One region of the Streptomyces sp. NBC_01296 genome, then DNA from elsewhere that is predicted to be linked to it. Evidence: riboswitches for the same ligand, from Rfam matches in the RefSeq annotation. Region 1 holds a riboswitch; the other holds the start of a gene.
The links. A riboswitch is a leader RNA that binds a small molecule or an ion and turns the genes downstream of it on or off. The one in region 1 is predicted to bind cobalamin.
Positions count from the first base shown of each region.

Region 2: another riboswitch for cobalamin. It lies ahead of cobN (cobaltochelatase subunit CobN); the one in region 1 lies ahead of OG299_RS29465 (cobalamin biosynthesis protein).

Region 1 covers NZ_CP130720.1:6,466,474-6,473,700, forward strand. Annotated here, with positions in the region: gene cobO (cob(I)yrinic acid a,c-diamide adenosyltransferase) at 1-368, opposite strand, end outside; gene OG299_RS29455 (putative cobaltochelatase) at 368-2,476, opposite strand; gene OG299_RS29460 (cobyric acid synthase) at 2,589-4,118, opposite strand; gene OG299_RS29465 (cobalamin biosynthesis protein) at 4,130-5,089, opposite strand; cobalamin riboswitch at 5,129-5,279, opposite strand; gene OG299_RS29470 (hypothetical protein) at 5,394-5,615, opposite strand; gene OG299_RS29475 (inorganic phosphate transporter) at 5,644-6,915, opposite strand.
Region 2 covers NZ_CP130720.1:2,148,930-2,156,156, reverse strand. Annotated here, with positions in the region: gene OG299_RS10015 (cytochrome P450) at 1-43, shown strand, start outside; gene OG299_RS10010 (cytochrome P450 family protein) at 36-1,292, shown strand; gene cobN (cobaltochelatase subunit CobN) at 1,388-4,996, opposite strand; cobalamin riboswitch at 5,030-5,169, opposite strand; gene cobG (precorrin-3B synthase) at 5,373-6,692, shown strand; gene OG299_RS09995 (precorrin-8X methylmutase) at 6,689-7,227, shown strand, end outside.

The DNA of each region.
Region 1 (7,227 bases):
GTCTCGGCGGCCAAGTCGCGCTTGACCTGCTCCCAGCCCTCCTTGGCCGCCTGTTCGTTGTCGAGCTGCGCGTCGCGCTGGACCCAGGACCAGCCCTCGCCCATCTTGTGCCAGACGACCGGGCCGCCCTCGCCGGAGGCGCCGAGCACCTTGAGCGCGTTCTCCTCGCCGACCTTCCACTTCGCCGACTTGACGAACTGGAACACCCCGATCGACCAGCCCTGGTTCCAGGCGCGCAGCGCCAGCCCGAAGGCCGCCGTCGACTTGCCCTTGCCCGGGCCGGTGTGGACGAAGACGAGCGGGCGGTTGCGGCGCTGGCGCGTGGTGAGTCCGTCGTCCGGAACGACGGTCGGCTGTCCCTGCGGCATTACGCGGCCCTCCTGGTGGTGTGGTGAGACGGGGAAGCAACTGCGGTACGTACGTTCTTCACGAGCCCGGCCAGCGAGTCGGCCCGCAGCCCGTCGAGCGTGACGGCGGGCCCGCCGAGGTCGGCGGCCAGTACACCGGCCAGCCCCAGCCGGACCGGCCCCGACTCGCAGTCCACGACCACCGACGCGACGCCCTCGGCCTGGAGCAGCCGGGCGCTGCGCCCCGCGAGTTCGCGCGGGTCCCCGCCGACGGAACCGGCCGAGGTGGCCCGCCCGTCGGTGACGACCACGAGCAGCGGACGGCGGCTCGGGTCCCGCAACCGCTCGATGCGCAGCACCTCGTGGGCCTTGAGCAGGCCCGCGGCGAGCGGGGTGCGCCCGCCCGTCGGCAGCCGCTCGAGCCGCGCCGCGGCCGCGTCCACCGAGGAGGTGGGCGGCAGCGCCAGCTCGGCGGCGGCGCCGCGGAAGGTGATCAGACCGACCTTGTCCCGGCGCTGGTAGGCGTCCAGCAGCAGCGACAGCACCGCCCCCTTGACCGCGCCCATGCGCTGCCGGGCGGCCATCGAGCCGGAGGCGTCGACGACGAAGAGGACCAGGTTGCCCTCGCGGCCCTCCCGGGTCGCCTGGCGCAGATCGTCCTTGCGCACGACGAGCCCCCGCCCGCTGCGCCCGCGCGCCTTCTGGTGCGGGGCGGCGGCCTGGACGGTCGCCGCGAGGTGCAGCTTCGTCAGGTGGCCGCGGGGGCGCTGGGCGCCGGTGGTCCGGCCGTGCGCGGTACGGGCGCGCGAACGCCGCCCGGACGCGCCCTCGCCGAGGCCCGGCACGCTGAGCATCTTGGTCCGGAACGGCTCGGCGGCCCGCACGGCGGCCTGCTCCGGTGCGGCGCCCTCCTGGGACGCGGGCTGCGGCTCGGGGGACTGGGGGGCGTCCGGGGCCGGCGGGGTCGCGTCGTCCTGCGCCTCGGGGGCTTCGGGCTCGGGTGCGTCCGGTCCGCTCTGCGGGGGGACCCCGCCGCCTCCGCCGTCGGGGCCGCCGTCCTGCGGACCGCCGTCGTCCGGGCCCTCGGGCTCGGGGTCGGGCTCGTTGTCCGGCTCCTCGTCGGGGAACCGGTCCAGGATCTCGTCGAGCTTGTCCTCGTCGAGGCCGGGCGCGTCGAAGGGGTTGCGGCGCCGCCGGTGGGGGAGCGCCAGCAGCGCGGCCTGGCGTACGTCCTCCTTGCGTACGTCGGTCCGCCCGGCCCAGGCGGCCAGCGCGGTCGCGGTGCGGGCCATCACGATGTCGGCGCGCATGCCGTCGACCTCGAAGCCGGCGCAGGTCGCCGCGATCTGCAGCAGGGAGGCGTCGCCGAGGCGGACCTTCGGGAGCAGGGCCCGGGCGGCCACGACGCGGGCGCGGACGTCCTGCTCGTCACCGGCCCAGCGGTGGGCGAAGGCGGCCGGGTCGTCCTCGTACGCGAGCCGGCGGCGCACCACCTCGACGCGCTGGGAGGGCTCGCGGGAGGCCGCCACCTCGACGGTGAGCCCGAACCGGTCGAGGAGCTGCGGGCGGAGCTCGCCCTCCTCGGGGTTCATGGTGCCGACGAGCAGGAAGCGGGCGGCGTGGCGTACGGATACGCCCTCGCGCTCGACGTACGAGGCGCCCATCGCGGCGGCGTCGAGGAGCAGGTCGATCAGGTGGTCGTGGAGCAGATTGACCTCGTCGACGTACAGGATGCCGCGGTGCGCGTCGGCCAGCAGGCCGGGCTCGAAGGCCTTCACGCCTTCGGCAAGGGCCCGCTCGATGTCGAGGGCCCCGACGAGGCGGTCCTCGGAGGCGCCGACGGGCAGCTCGACCATGCGCGCGGGCCGGTCCTGGCCCGGGCCGGGCTCGTGCGGGCCGTCGGGGCAGGCCGGGTCGGGGGCGGCGGGAGCGCAGGAGAACCGGCAGCCGGGAACGACGTCCACATGCGGCAGCAGAGCGGACAGCGCGCGGACGGCGGTGGACTTGGCGGTCCCCTTCTCGCCGCGGACCAGCACGCCGCCGACCGCTGGGCTCACGGCGTTGAGCAGGAGCGCCAGCCGCAGGTCGGTCTGGCCGACCACTGCGGTGAACGGGTAGGGCGTGCTCATGCGGTGCCTCTCCTTGTGCGGGAACGCGTACGCGTGCGCGGGCTGGTGTGGCCGTCCGGGGTGGTGGCCGCGGGCCGGGTGCGATGTCCGGGTCTGCCGGGGGCTGCCGCCGTCACGGGGCGCCCGGGGGGAGGAACGGGAGGCCCGACGGGGCTCCGGTCTCGATCAGGCGGAGCAGGGCGTCGGTGTCCGCGTGCTCGGCGATCAGGTCGCCCAGCAGGTCCAGCTGTTCCTCCCGGAGAGCGCCGAACGACGTGTCCGGGGACGGGACGAAGCGGCGCCCGGCGGCCGCGGCCACCTCACGGAGGAACGCCCGGCGGAAGCCGTCCGACTCCAGCGAGCCGTGCCAGTGGGTGCCCCACACCGACCCGACCCGGCAGCCTTCCAGACTGCGTCCATGGTCATCAGAGATGAACGCCTCCCCTCCCAGGACCTCGGCCACCCCGTGGTGGATCTCGTAGCCCGTCACCGGCTCGCCCAGCGCCGCACCCTCCGGCCGCGCCAGGGTCTTCTCCCGCTCGAAGCGGATCCGCACCGGCAGCAGGCCGAGCCCGTCCACCGAGCCCGCCCTGGATTCGACCTCGTCCTCGATGTGCTCGCCGAGCACCTGGAAGCCGCCGCAGATGCCCAGGACCGGCCGGCCCTCCGCGGCCCGCCGCGCCAGCGCATCGGCGAGGCCGCGCTCGCGCAGCCACTCCAGCGCCTTCACCGTGCCCCGGGTGCCCGGGACCACCACCAGGTCCGCGTCGACCAGCTCCTCGGCCCGGTCCACGAACCGCACCACGACCCCCGGCTCCGCCGCGAGCGCGTCGACGTCCGTGAAGTTCGACATCAGCGGCACCGCGCACACCGCGACCCGCAGGACGTCCTCGCCGACCGGCGGCGCCACGACCGACTCGCGCACCGCGCCCCGCAGGGAGACCCGGAGCCCGTCCTCCTCGTCGATGCCCAGCCCGTGCCGGAACGGCAGCACGCCGTACGTGGCCCGGCCGGTGAGCGAACGCAGCATCTCCATGCCCGGCTCCAGCAGCGACACGTCGCCGCGGAACTTGTTCACCATGTAGCCGGCGATCAGCGACTGGTCCTGCGGTGAAAGCAGCGCCGTCGTCCCGAAGAACGAGGCGAAGACCCCGCCCCGGTCGATGTCCCCGACCACGACCACCGGGAACCGCGCGGCCCGCGCGATGCCCATGTTCACGATGTCGGTCCGGCGCAGGTTGATCTCGGCCGGACTGCCCGCCCCCTCGCAGATCACGGCGTCATACGTGCCCCGCAGTTGCTCCAGACAGTCCGTGACGACCCCGAGAAGCTGTTCCTGCCGCCCGCCGTGGTAGCCGCGGGCGCTCATCTCGCCCACCGGCTTGCCCAGCAGCACCACCTGGCTGCTGCGGTCGCTGCCGGGCTTGAGCAGCACCGGGTTCATCAGCGCCGTCGGCTCCACGCACGCCGCCTGCGCCTGCATCGCCTGCGCCCGCCCGATCTCGGCGCCCCCGCGCGTGACGAACGAGTTCAGCGACATGTTCTGCGCCTTGAACGGCGCCACCTTCACGCCCTGCCGGGCCAGCCAGCGGCAGATGCCCGCCGTGACCACGCTCTTGCCCGCGTCCGATGTCGTACCGGCGACGAGGAGTCCCCCGCCCAGTTTCCCGCCGCTCACGGGCGTCCCCTCCCAGCCACACGTGACACTGCACAGCGCAGTGCCACACACGCTCCCAGCGCCAGCCACGTCACCTGCCGCGACAGCCGCACCGCCCGTTCGATGTCCGCGACCTGCACCGGCCGGCCCGTCTCGCCGTTCAGCACGGCCCGGTGCTCGACCCGCCCCCCGTACGCCAGCGTGCCCCCCAGCCGTACGCCGAGCGCTCCGGCGAACGAGGCCTCCACCGGGCCGGCGTTCGGGCTCGGGTGCCGGGCGGCGTCCGCACGCCAGGCCCGTACGGCCCCCCGCCGGTCGGGCCCGGCCAGTACGGCGGCCAACGCCGTCAGCCGGGCGCCCGGCCAGCCCGCGAGGTCGTCGAGCCGGGCCGAGGCCCAGCCGTAGCGCAGGTAGCGCGGCGACTTGTGGCCCACCATCGCGTCCAGGGTGTTCACGGCGCGGAAGGCCAGCAGCCCGGGGACACCGGCGGCGGCGCCCCACACCAGGGCCCCGACCACCGCGTCGGAGGTGTTCTCGGCGACCGACTCCACGACGGCGCGGGCCATCTGCTGCTCGTCCAGGGCCTGCGGGTCGCGTCCGCACAGGTGCGGCAGCCGCTCCCGGGCCACCTCGGCGTCCCCGGCGGCGAGCGCGCCGCCGATGGCGCGGGCCTCGCGGCCCAGGGAGGTGCCGCCGACGACGGCCCAGGTGGCCGCTGCGGTCAGGGCGATACGGGCGGCTGCGGGCCGGGAGCGCACGGCGCGGGCGCCCAGCGCGCCGACGGCGGCCGCGCCCCCGGCGCACACGAGGGTGTGGAGGAGGCCCCGGGCGCGGTCGTCGCGCCACAGGGCGCCTTCGACGGCGGCGGCTGCTCGTCCGAAGGCGGCCACGGGGTGCCCTCGGCGCGGATCTCCGAGGATCCGGTCGCCGATCAGGCCCGCCGTGGCGCCGTACGCGAAAACGCGATCGGCACGCATGGTGGCAGGTATGTCCTCACTCAGGGTCCGCGCCCTGGTTCGACGTGTCCGGCGGTGGGAGTTCCTGGCTCCCGGGGCGCACGTGCCGCGTGCTCCCCGGTGACAGTGGCGGGACCGCGCCGGATTCGCACCGGACTTCCTCTCCATGCCGCCGTATTGGCTCGGGCAGTCCACCACGCACCGAGAAGGCCCGTCAACTCGCCGTTGACCTGCGGCGAGGCAGGTCACCGCGCCGGGCCCCAGGCACGGGAAAGCTCCCCCCGGGAAGCCCGGAGGGAGCTTTCGTGCGCCGTGCCCGAATCGGTCAGCTGACGATCAGGTAGATCCCGTACGCCACGGCCGCCGCGACGAGCGCGAAGCAGGCGTACGCGCCGCTGCGGGCCAGGGTGGCGGTGCCGCCCTGCTCGGTGGCGGTCTCGTGCTTGGAGAGGCCCACCAGGCCCAGGGTGAACAGGGCCACGAGTGTGACGGTGGCGGAGAGGCTGACCCCGAAGACGGAGCCGAGTGCTGCCCAGTCGATCTTCATACTGCGGATTCCTCTGTCGTTCTCGGGGTCAGACCGCGGCGGCCGGGGCCGCAGGCGTGGTCGGGGCGGCCGCCGGGATGGTGGCCTTCAGGTCCGCGTCGGTCACCGCGGCGGTCGTACCGGCGGCGGCCACGGTCGGCGGGACGGCGACGGCGGCCATGGCCGTGGTGACGACGCCCGGCTCCTCGGCCGCGTCCGGCTGCACGTCGTTGACGTTGCTGTGGTCGACGACCTGGCGGCGGGAGATGACCCAGATGGCGGCGCAGGAGCCGACCAGGAAGAGCGCGACGGCGGCGACGCCGAGGTCACCGGTACGCATGACCAGCTCGGCACCGGAGGCGACGACGGCCGCGGCCGGCAGGGTCAGGCCCCAGGCGATGAACATGCGCGTGGCGGTGGACCAGCGGACCACACCGCCCTTGCGGCCCAGACCCGCACCCATGACGGCGCCGGAGCACGCGTGGGTGGTGGAGAGGGAGAAGCCGAGGCTGGAGGAGGCCAGGATGACGCTGGCGGCCGAGGTCTGGGCGGCGAAGCCCTGCTGCGGCTGCAGGTCGGTCAGGCCGCTGCCCATGGTGCGGATGATGCGCCAGCCGCCCAGGGAGGTGCCCAGCGCGATGGCCAGGCCGGCCGAGACGATGACCCACACCGGCGGGTTGGAGCCGGGCGCGAGCGCGCCGCCGGCGACCAGCGCCAGGGTGATGATGCCCATCGTCTTCTGTGCGTCGTTGGTGCCGTGCGCGAGGGAGACGAGACCGGCCGAGGCGATCTGGCCGGCGCGGTAGCCCTTGGTGGAGGTCTTCTTGCCGACGTTCCCGCCGAGCTTGTACGTGACCTTGGCGGCCAGCATCGCGGCCGCACCGGCCACGATCGGCGCGGCGACCGCGGGGAGCAGCACCTTGGTGACGAGCGTGCCGCCGTTGACGGCGCCGAGGCCGGCAGAGGCGACGGCCGCGCCGACCAGGCCGCCCATCAGGGCGTGGGAGGAGCTGGAGGGAAGTCCGACCAGCCAGGTGACGAGATTCCAGAGGATCGCGCCGACCAGGGCGGCGAAGATCACTTCTGGCTGGATGCCCTCCTCGTTGACCAGGCCCTTGGAGATCGTCTTGGCGACCTCCACGGACATGAACGCGCCGACGAGGTTGAGCACGGCGGACATGGCCACCGCCGTCTTGGGCTTGAGGGCGCCGGTCGAGATGGTGGTGGCCATCGCGTTGGCTGTGTCGTGGAAACCGTTCGTGAAGTCGAACACGAGAGCGGTGATGATCACGATCCCGAGGAGAAGCGTTATGTGCTCCATTTACCCAGGCTTCTGTTTGACGTCAGTGGCTCGGCGACCGTAGGCAACCTGAGTGAACGGAAGATGAACTGACGCGGGCGGAGCGGTGTACTGGCCCGTCGTGCCATCGGGACCTTCGTCCTGATTTTGCCGCCGATACCGCGATTAATGCACGTCAAAGCGGGGTGAACGAAAGGATCCGCAGGGGATCACAGGCCCCTGGATCCGCCCTCGAGGGGTCCTGGAAGAGATCTAGATCACTCCTCCGGGCACCCCGCCGCGCCGCTGCGCGATCCCTTCCCGGACCCGCCCGGCGGTATGCGGAGCATTCCG
Region 2 (7,227 bases), 4.3 Mb from region 1:
GACCGTCCACGTCGGCCACAAGGACCGGGTGCACCATGCCTGACCGCAACACCCACGACCGCCAGGGCCGTGACCACCAGGGCCGTGACCGCGAGCACGCCGAGGTCCTGGCCGACGACTGGCAGGACCGCGCCCACGAGGTCTACGGGAGCCGGCGGCAGGACGGAGGCATCCGCTACCTGCGCTACCCCGGCCCCGGAGCTGTCGAGGGCTGGGTCGTCACCGGCCACGCGGAGGCGAAGGCCCTCCTGGCCGACCCGCGGCTGTCGAAGAACCAGGCCGCGCAGCGGTTCGGCCGGCACATCGGGCTCACCGAAGGGCCCGGAGCGGCGATGTTCTCGCACATGCTCAATGCCGACCCGCCCGACCACACCCGGCTGCGCAAGCTCGTCCAGAAGGCGTTCACCGCCCGCCGCACCGCGAGCCTGCGGCCCTTGGTCGAACAGCTCGTCGGCGGGCTGCTCGACGCCCTGGAGGGGAAGGCCGAGGCCGAGCTGATCTCGGAGTTCGCCCTCCCGCTGCCGGTCGCGGTCGTCTTCGAGCTGTTCGGCGCCTCCGAAGCGGACCACGAGATCCTCCGGATACGGGGCAACAGCATCGGCGGCGGCCAGGGCGACGGCGAGGTCTCCGTCTTCACGGCGGAGAACATGCTCGGCTACCTGCGCGCCCTCATCGCCCTCAAGCGCGAGACCCCGGACGACGACGGGCTGCTGTCCGCCCTGCTCACAGACGGGGACGAGGACGGCGACGCCCTCACCGAGGACGAGATCACCTCCATGTCCTTCCTCCTCTTCGTCGCCGGCCACCAGACCACGGTCAACCTCGTCGCCAACGGCATCCACGCCCTGCTCACCCACCCCGACCAGCTCGCCGCCCTGCGCGCCGACCCGGAGCTGGTGCACGGCGCGGTCGAGGAGGCCCTGCGCTACGAGTCCCCGTCCGGCCTCGCGTCGTTCCGCTACGCCACCGAGCGCATCAAGGTGGGCGCAGTGACCATCCAGAAGGGCGAGTTCGTCCAGATCTCGCTGCTCGGCGCCGACCGGGACCCGGCCGTGTTCGCCGACCCCGACCGGTTCGACATCGGCCGGGCCGACGTGGGCCGCCACCTCGCCTTCGGCCACGGCATCCACCACTGCCTCGGGGCGCCGCTCGCCCGCCTGCAGGGCGAGATCGCCCTCACCCGGATCCTCGAGCGCTTCCCCCGCCTGCGGCTGCACGAGGCGCACGAGGCGCGGTGGCAGTCCAACCCCCGCCACCGCGGGCTCCTCAGCCTGCCCGTACGGCTGAGCTGAGCTGAGCCGCCCGGGGGAGCCGGAACGCAAAGAGCCGGACCGGCCTCCCACCCGTACGCGGGTGAGGAGGCCGGTCCGGCTCCCCGTACTGCGGACTACTCCGCCTCGCCCTCCAGGTTGCCCTCCGTGTCCAGGTAGACCTGGCGGAGGGATTCGAGGATCTGGGGGTCCGGCTTTTCCCACATGCCGCGGGACTCGGCCTCCAGGAGGCGTTCCGCGATGCCGTGCAGGGCCCAGGGGTTGGCCTCCTCGAGGAAGGCGCGGTTCGTCGGGTCCAGGACGTACGTTTCCGTGAGCTTGTCGTACATCCAGTCCGCGACCACGCCCGTCGTGGCGTCGTAGCCGAAGAGGTAGTCCACGGTCGCCGCCAGCTCGAACGCGCCCTTGTAGCCGTGGCGGCGCATCGCCTCGATCCACTTGGGGTTGACCACGCGGGCGCGGAAGACGCGGGACGTCTCCTCGACCAGGGTGCGGGTCTTGACCGTCTCCGGGCGGGTGGAGTCGCCGATGTACGCCTCCGGGGCCGTGCCGCGCAGGGCGCGGACCGTGGCCACCATGCCGCCGTGGTACTGGAAGTAGTCGTCCGAGTCGGCGATGTCGTGCTCGCGGGTGTCCGTGTTCTTCGCGGCCACCGTGATCCGCTTGTACGCGGTCTCCATCTCGGCGCGGGCCGGGCGGCCCTCCAGGCCGCGGCCGTACGCGTAGCCGCCCCACACCGTGTAGACCTCCGCGAGGTCGGCGTCCGTACGCCAGTCGCGGGAGTCGATCAGCTGGAGGATGCCGGCGCCGTACGTGCCGGGGCGCGAGCCGAAGATACGGGTCGTCGCGCGCCGCTCGTCACCGTGCTCCGCCAGGTCCGCCTGGGCGTGGGCCCGGATGAAGTTCTCCGAGGCGGGCTCGTCCAGCCCCGCAGCCAGCCGTACCGCGTCGTCCAGCAGGCCGATCACGTGCGGGAACGCGTCCCGGAAGAAGCCCGAGATGCGCAGCGTGACGTCGATGCGCGGGCGGCCCAGCTCCTCGAGCGGGATCGGCTCCAGGCCGGTGACGCGGCGCGAGGCCTCGTCCCACACCGGGCGGATGCCCAGCAGGGCCAGCGCCTCGGCCACGTCGTCGCCCGAGGTGCGCATCGCGCTCGTGCCCCACAGGGACAGGCCGACCGAGGCGGGCCACTCGCCGTTGTCCGTGCGGTAGCGGGTGAGGAGGGAGTCGGCCAGGGCCTGGCCCGTCTCCCACGCGAGGCGGGACGGGACGGCCTTGGGGTCGACCGAGTAGAAGTTGCGGCCCGTCGGGAGGACGTTGACCAGGCCGCGCAGCGGGGAACCCGAGGGGCCCGCCGGGACGAAGGCGCCGTCCAGCGCGCTCACCACGTGCGCGATCTCGTCGGTCGTGCCGGCCAGCCGCGGGACCACCTCGCGGGCCGCGAAGTCCAGGACGGCCGCCACGTCCGCCGCGTAACCGGCGGCGACCGAAGCCACCGCCTCCGGGGCCCAGTTCGCGTCCTCCATCGCCTGTACCAGCGCGCGGGCCGCCGCCTCCGCCTCGTCGGCGGTCGTACGGGTGGCCGCGGACTCGTCCAGGCCGAGCGCCTCGCGCAGGCCGGGCAGGGCCGTGGTACCGCCCCAGATCTGACGGGCGCGCAGGATGGCGAGGACCAGGTTGACCCGGGCCTCGCCGGTCGGGGCGCCGCCCAGGACGTGCAGGCCGTCCCGGATCTGGGCGTCCTTGACCTCGCACAGCCAGCCGTCGACGTGCAGCAGGAAGTCGTCGAAGCCCTCGTCGTCCGGGCGCTCCTCCAGACCGAGGTCGTGGTGGAGCTTCGCGGCCTGGATCAGGGTCCAGATCTGGGCGCGGATGGCCGGCAGCTTGGCCGGGTCCATCGCCGAGATCTGGGCGTACTCGTCCAGGTGCTGCTCCAGGCGCGCGATGTCCCCGTACGACTCCGCGCGCGCCATCGGCGGCACCAGGTGGTCGACCAGGGTGGCGTGCACGCGGCGCTTGGCCTGGGTGCCCTCGCCCGGGTCGTTGACCAGGAACGGGTAGATCAGCGGCAGATCGCCGAGCGCGGCGTCGGGCGCGCAGGCCGCGGACAGGCCGGCGTTCTTGCCCGGCAGCCACTCCAGGTTGCCGTGCTTGCCCAGGTGGATCATCGCGTCGGCGCCGAAACCGCCGTCCTCCGCGCGCGCCTGGATCCAGCGGTACGCGGCCAGGTAGTGGTGCGAGGGCGGCAGGTCCGGGTCGTGGTAGATCGCGATCGGGTTCTCGCCGAAACCGCGCGGCGGCTGGATCAGGATGAGGAGGTTCCCGCGGCGCAGGGCCGCGAGCACGATGTCGCCCTCCGGGTTGGCCGAGCGGTCCACGAACATGTTGCCCGGGGCCTCGCCCCAGTGTTCGTTGACGCTGCCCTGCAGTTCGGCCGGGAGCTCGGCGAACCACCGCTTGTAGTCGGCGGCCGGGATCCGGACCGGGTTGCGGGCCAGCTGCTCCTCGGTCAGCCAGTCCTGGTCGTGGCCGCCGGCCTCGATCAGGGCGCGGATCAGCTCGTCGCCGTCGCCGGAGACCAGGCCCGGGATCTCCTCGACGGGGCCGAAGTCGTAGCCGCCCGCGATGAGCGTGCGCAGCAGCTCCACGGCGCTGGCCGGGGTGTCGAGGCCGACCGCGTTGCCGATGCGGGAGTGCTTGGTGGGGTACGCGGAGAGGACGAGCGCGATCTTCTTGTCGCGGCGCTCGATGTGGCGCAGCCGGGCGTGCCGGACGGCGATGCCGGCGACGCGGGCGGCCCGCTCGGGGTCGGCGACGTACGCGGGCAGGCCGTCCTCGTCGAGCTCCTTGAAGGAGAACGGGACGGTGATCAGGCGGCCGTCGAACTCGGGCACGGCGACCTGCGTCGCGGCGTCGAGCGGGGACAGGCCCTCGTCGTTCTCCTCCCAGGCGCTGCGCGAGCCGGTCAGGCACAGGGCCTGCAGGATCGGGACGCCGAGCGCGGCCAGCGCACCCGCGTCCCACGACTCGTCGTCGCCGCCCGCCGAGGCGGTGGCGGGCTTGGTGCCGCCGGCCGCGAGGACGGTGGTGACGACCGCGTCCGCCGACTCCAGCGCGGCGATCAGGTCCGGCTCCGGGGTGCGCAGGGAGGACACGTAGAGGGGGAGCGCCCGGGCGTCCTGGGCCTCGATCGCGTCGCACAGGGCGTGCACGAAGGCGGTGTTGCCGCTCATCTGGTGGGCGCGGTAGTACAGCACGGCGATCCGCGGACCCTCGGTGGTCCCCGGCGTGCGCTCCAGCGGGCCCCAGGTGGGCGCGGCGGCCGGCGGCTCGAAGCCGTGGCCGGTGAGCAGCACGGTGTCGGAGAGGAACCGGGCCAGCTGGTCCAGGTTGGCGGGGCCGCCGTGGGCTAGGTAGCCGTGCGCCTCGGCCGCGATGCCGATCGGGACCGTGGAGGCCTCCATCAGCTGGGCGTCCGGGGCCTGTTCGCCGGTGAGGACCACCACCGGGCGGGTCTGGGCAGGCGCCAGGAGCAGGTCGAGGCCGTCCTGCCAGGCGCGCAGGCCGCCGAGGAGGCGTACGACGACCAGGTCGACGCCGTCGAGCAGCCCGGGCAGGTCGTCGAGGGGAAGGCGGGACGGGTTCGCGAACCGGTACGGCACGGGGCCGTCCGCGGCGCGGGCGCTGAGCAGATCGGTGTCGGACGTCGACAGCAGCAGGATCATGCGGCGGCAGGCCTTCCTCGGGGTTTCCGCGCCCCGGGCAGTGAGGACAGCGGGAGTTCCTGACTCACCCGGCGGATTTGCTCTGCAGGGTTCACAGTGGCGGGACCGCGCCGGATTCGCACCGGGCTTCCTCCCGGCGGGCCATGTGGCTCCGCCGCTGGTCATCTTAGGTGGCGATCTCCCTGACCGGGAGTGGGGGTGGCCAGCGCCGGGGCGCCCGCCCGGCGGACCCGCCCCCGCCCCCCCGCCCCCGCGCGCCCCCGCGCGCCCCCGCTCCACGCAGCGCCGAGTCCGCCCGCGCACCGTTGCTGCGCGGAGGGAGCGGGTGGTGACGGCCACAGGTCGGGGCGGGGGAATCGTGGGTATGCTCGCCGCCATGCCGCCCCAGCCCCCGTCCGCCGCACCGCGGGACGAACCCGTCATACGCGACCGTGGTGACGCCTGCCCCGGTGCGCTGCGGCTGCACGCCGCGGACGACGGGTTCCTGGCCCGGGTGCGGGTGCCCGGCGGAATGCTCGACGCGGACGCGGCCGCGCTGCTGGCCGATGCCGCGGACCGGCTCGGCGACGGGCACATCGACCTCACCTCCCGCGGCAATGCGCAACTGCGCGGACTCGGGGCGGGCTGCGGCGGCGAACTGCAGTCCGTGCTCGTCCGCGCCGGCCTGCTGCCCGCGCCCACCCACGAGCGGGTCCGCAACATCGTCGCCTCGCCGCTGACCGGCCTCGACCGGAGCGGCCTGCCCGATGTGGCGCCCTGGGTCGCGGAGCTGGACCAACTGCTGTGCGCGAGCGCGCCCGCGGCCGGGCTGTCCGGCCGCTTCCTGTTCGCCCTCGACGACGGCCGCGGCGACGTCACCTCGCTCGCCGCCGATGTGAACCTGGTCGCCCGGGACGCCGACCGGGCCCTGCTGTGGACGACCGATCCGGCCGACGCCCTGCTCGTGGCCGCGGCCGACGCGCCCCGGGCCGCCCTGGTGGCCGCCGCGTACTTCCTCGACGCCGTCCGGGAAGCCGGTACCCGGGCCTGGCGGGTTGCCGAGCTGCCCGCCGAACAAGCCCTGCGCCCCGACGAGTTGGGCGTGCGGCTGGCTGCCGCCGGGATCGAGGCCTCCCCCGTACGGGAAGACGCCCGGCGCTCCCCGGCCCCCGAGCCCGGCATCGTCCAAGGCCCCGAAGACCCCGAAGACCCCGAGGGCACCGCCGCGCTCAGCGTGCTCGCACCGCTCGGCCGCCTGACCACCGCGCAGTGGCGCCTGCTGGCCGGCCTCACGGGCCGCATGCGCCTGACCCCCTGGCGCGGCGTCGTCGTCCCCGGCGTGCCCGCCCACGCCGCGGCACGAGCGCTGGCCGCCCTCGCCGGGGCCGGGCTGGTCACCGCCCCCGACGACCCCTGGCGGTCCGTCACCGCCTGTACGGGGCGCCCCGGTTGCGCCAAATCCCTCGCGGACGTACGCGCCGACGCGCGGGCCGCCGTCACCCGCGCGACCGGCCCCCTGCCCGTGCACTGGTCCGGATGCGAACGCCGGTGCGGGCACCCCCGCGGCACCGCGTGGGTGGACGTGGTCGCCACCCCCACCGGGTACGACCTCTGCGCGGACGGCCGCACCCCGCGCCGCGGCCTCCAGACCTCCGAACTTCCCGCGGCCCTCGCGGACGCACGCCGCACCACCTCCCACGACGCAGCGAAGAAATGAGCGAGTACACAGTGTTCGAGTACGAGAAGGACGGCGCGGCGATCTACCGCCAGTCCTTTGCCACGATCCGCGCCGAGGCGGACCTCTCCGGGCTGCCCGCCTCCGTCGCCCAGGTCGCGGTACGCATGATCCACGCCTGCGGAATGACCGACCTGCCCCGGGACCTCGGCTACACCGCCGACGTCGTGCTGCGCGCGCGTGCCGCCCTGACCGCCGGCGCGCCGATCCTCTGCGACGTGCAGATGGTCGCCAGCGGGGTCACCCGCAAGCGGCTGCCCGCCGACAACGAGGTGATCTGCACCCTGTCCGACCCGGCCGTGCCCGCCCTCGCCGCGAAGATGGGCACCACGCGCAGCGCCGCCGCCCTCGAAGTCTGGCGCGACCGCGGCCTGCTGGAGGGCTCCGTGATCGCCGTCGGCAACGCGCCGACCGCGCTGTTCCGGCTGCTCGAGATGATCGAGGAGGGCGCCCCGCGCCCCGCCGCCGTCATCGGCGTCCCGGTCGGCTTCATCGGCGCCGCCGAGTCCAAGGACGC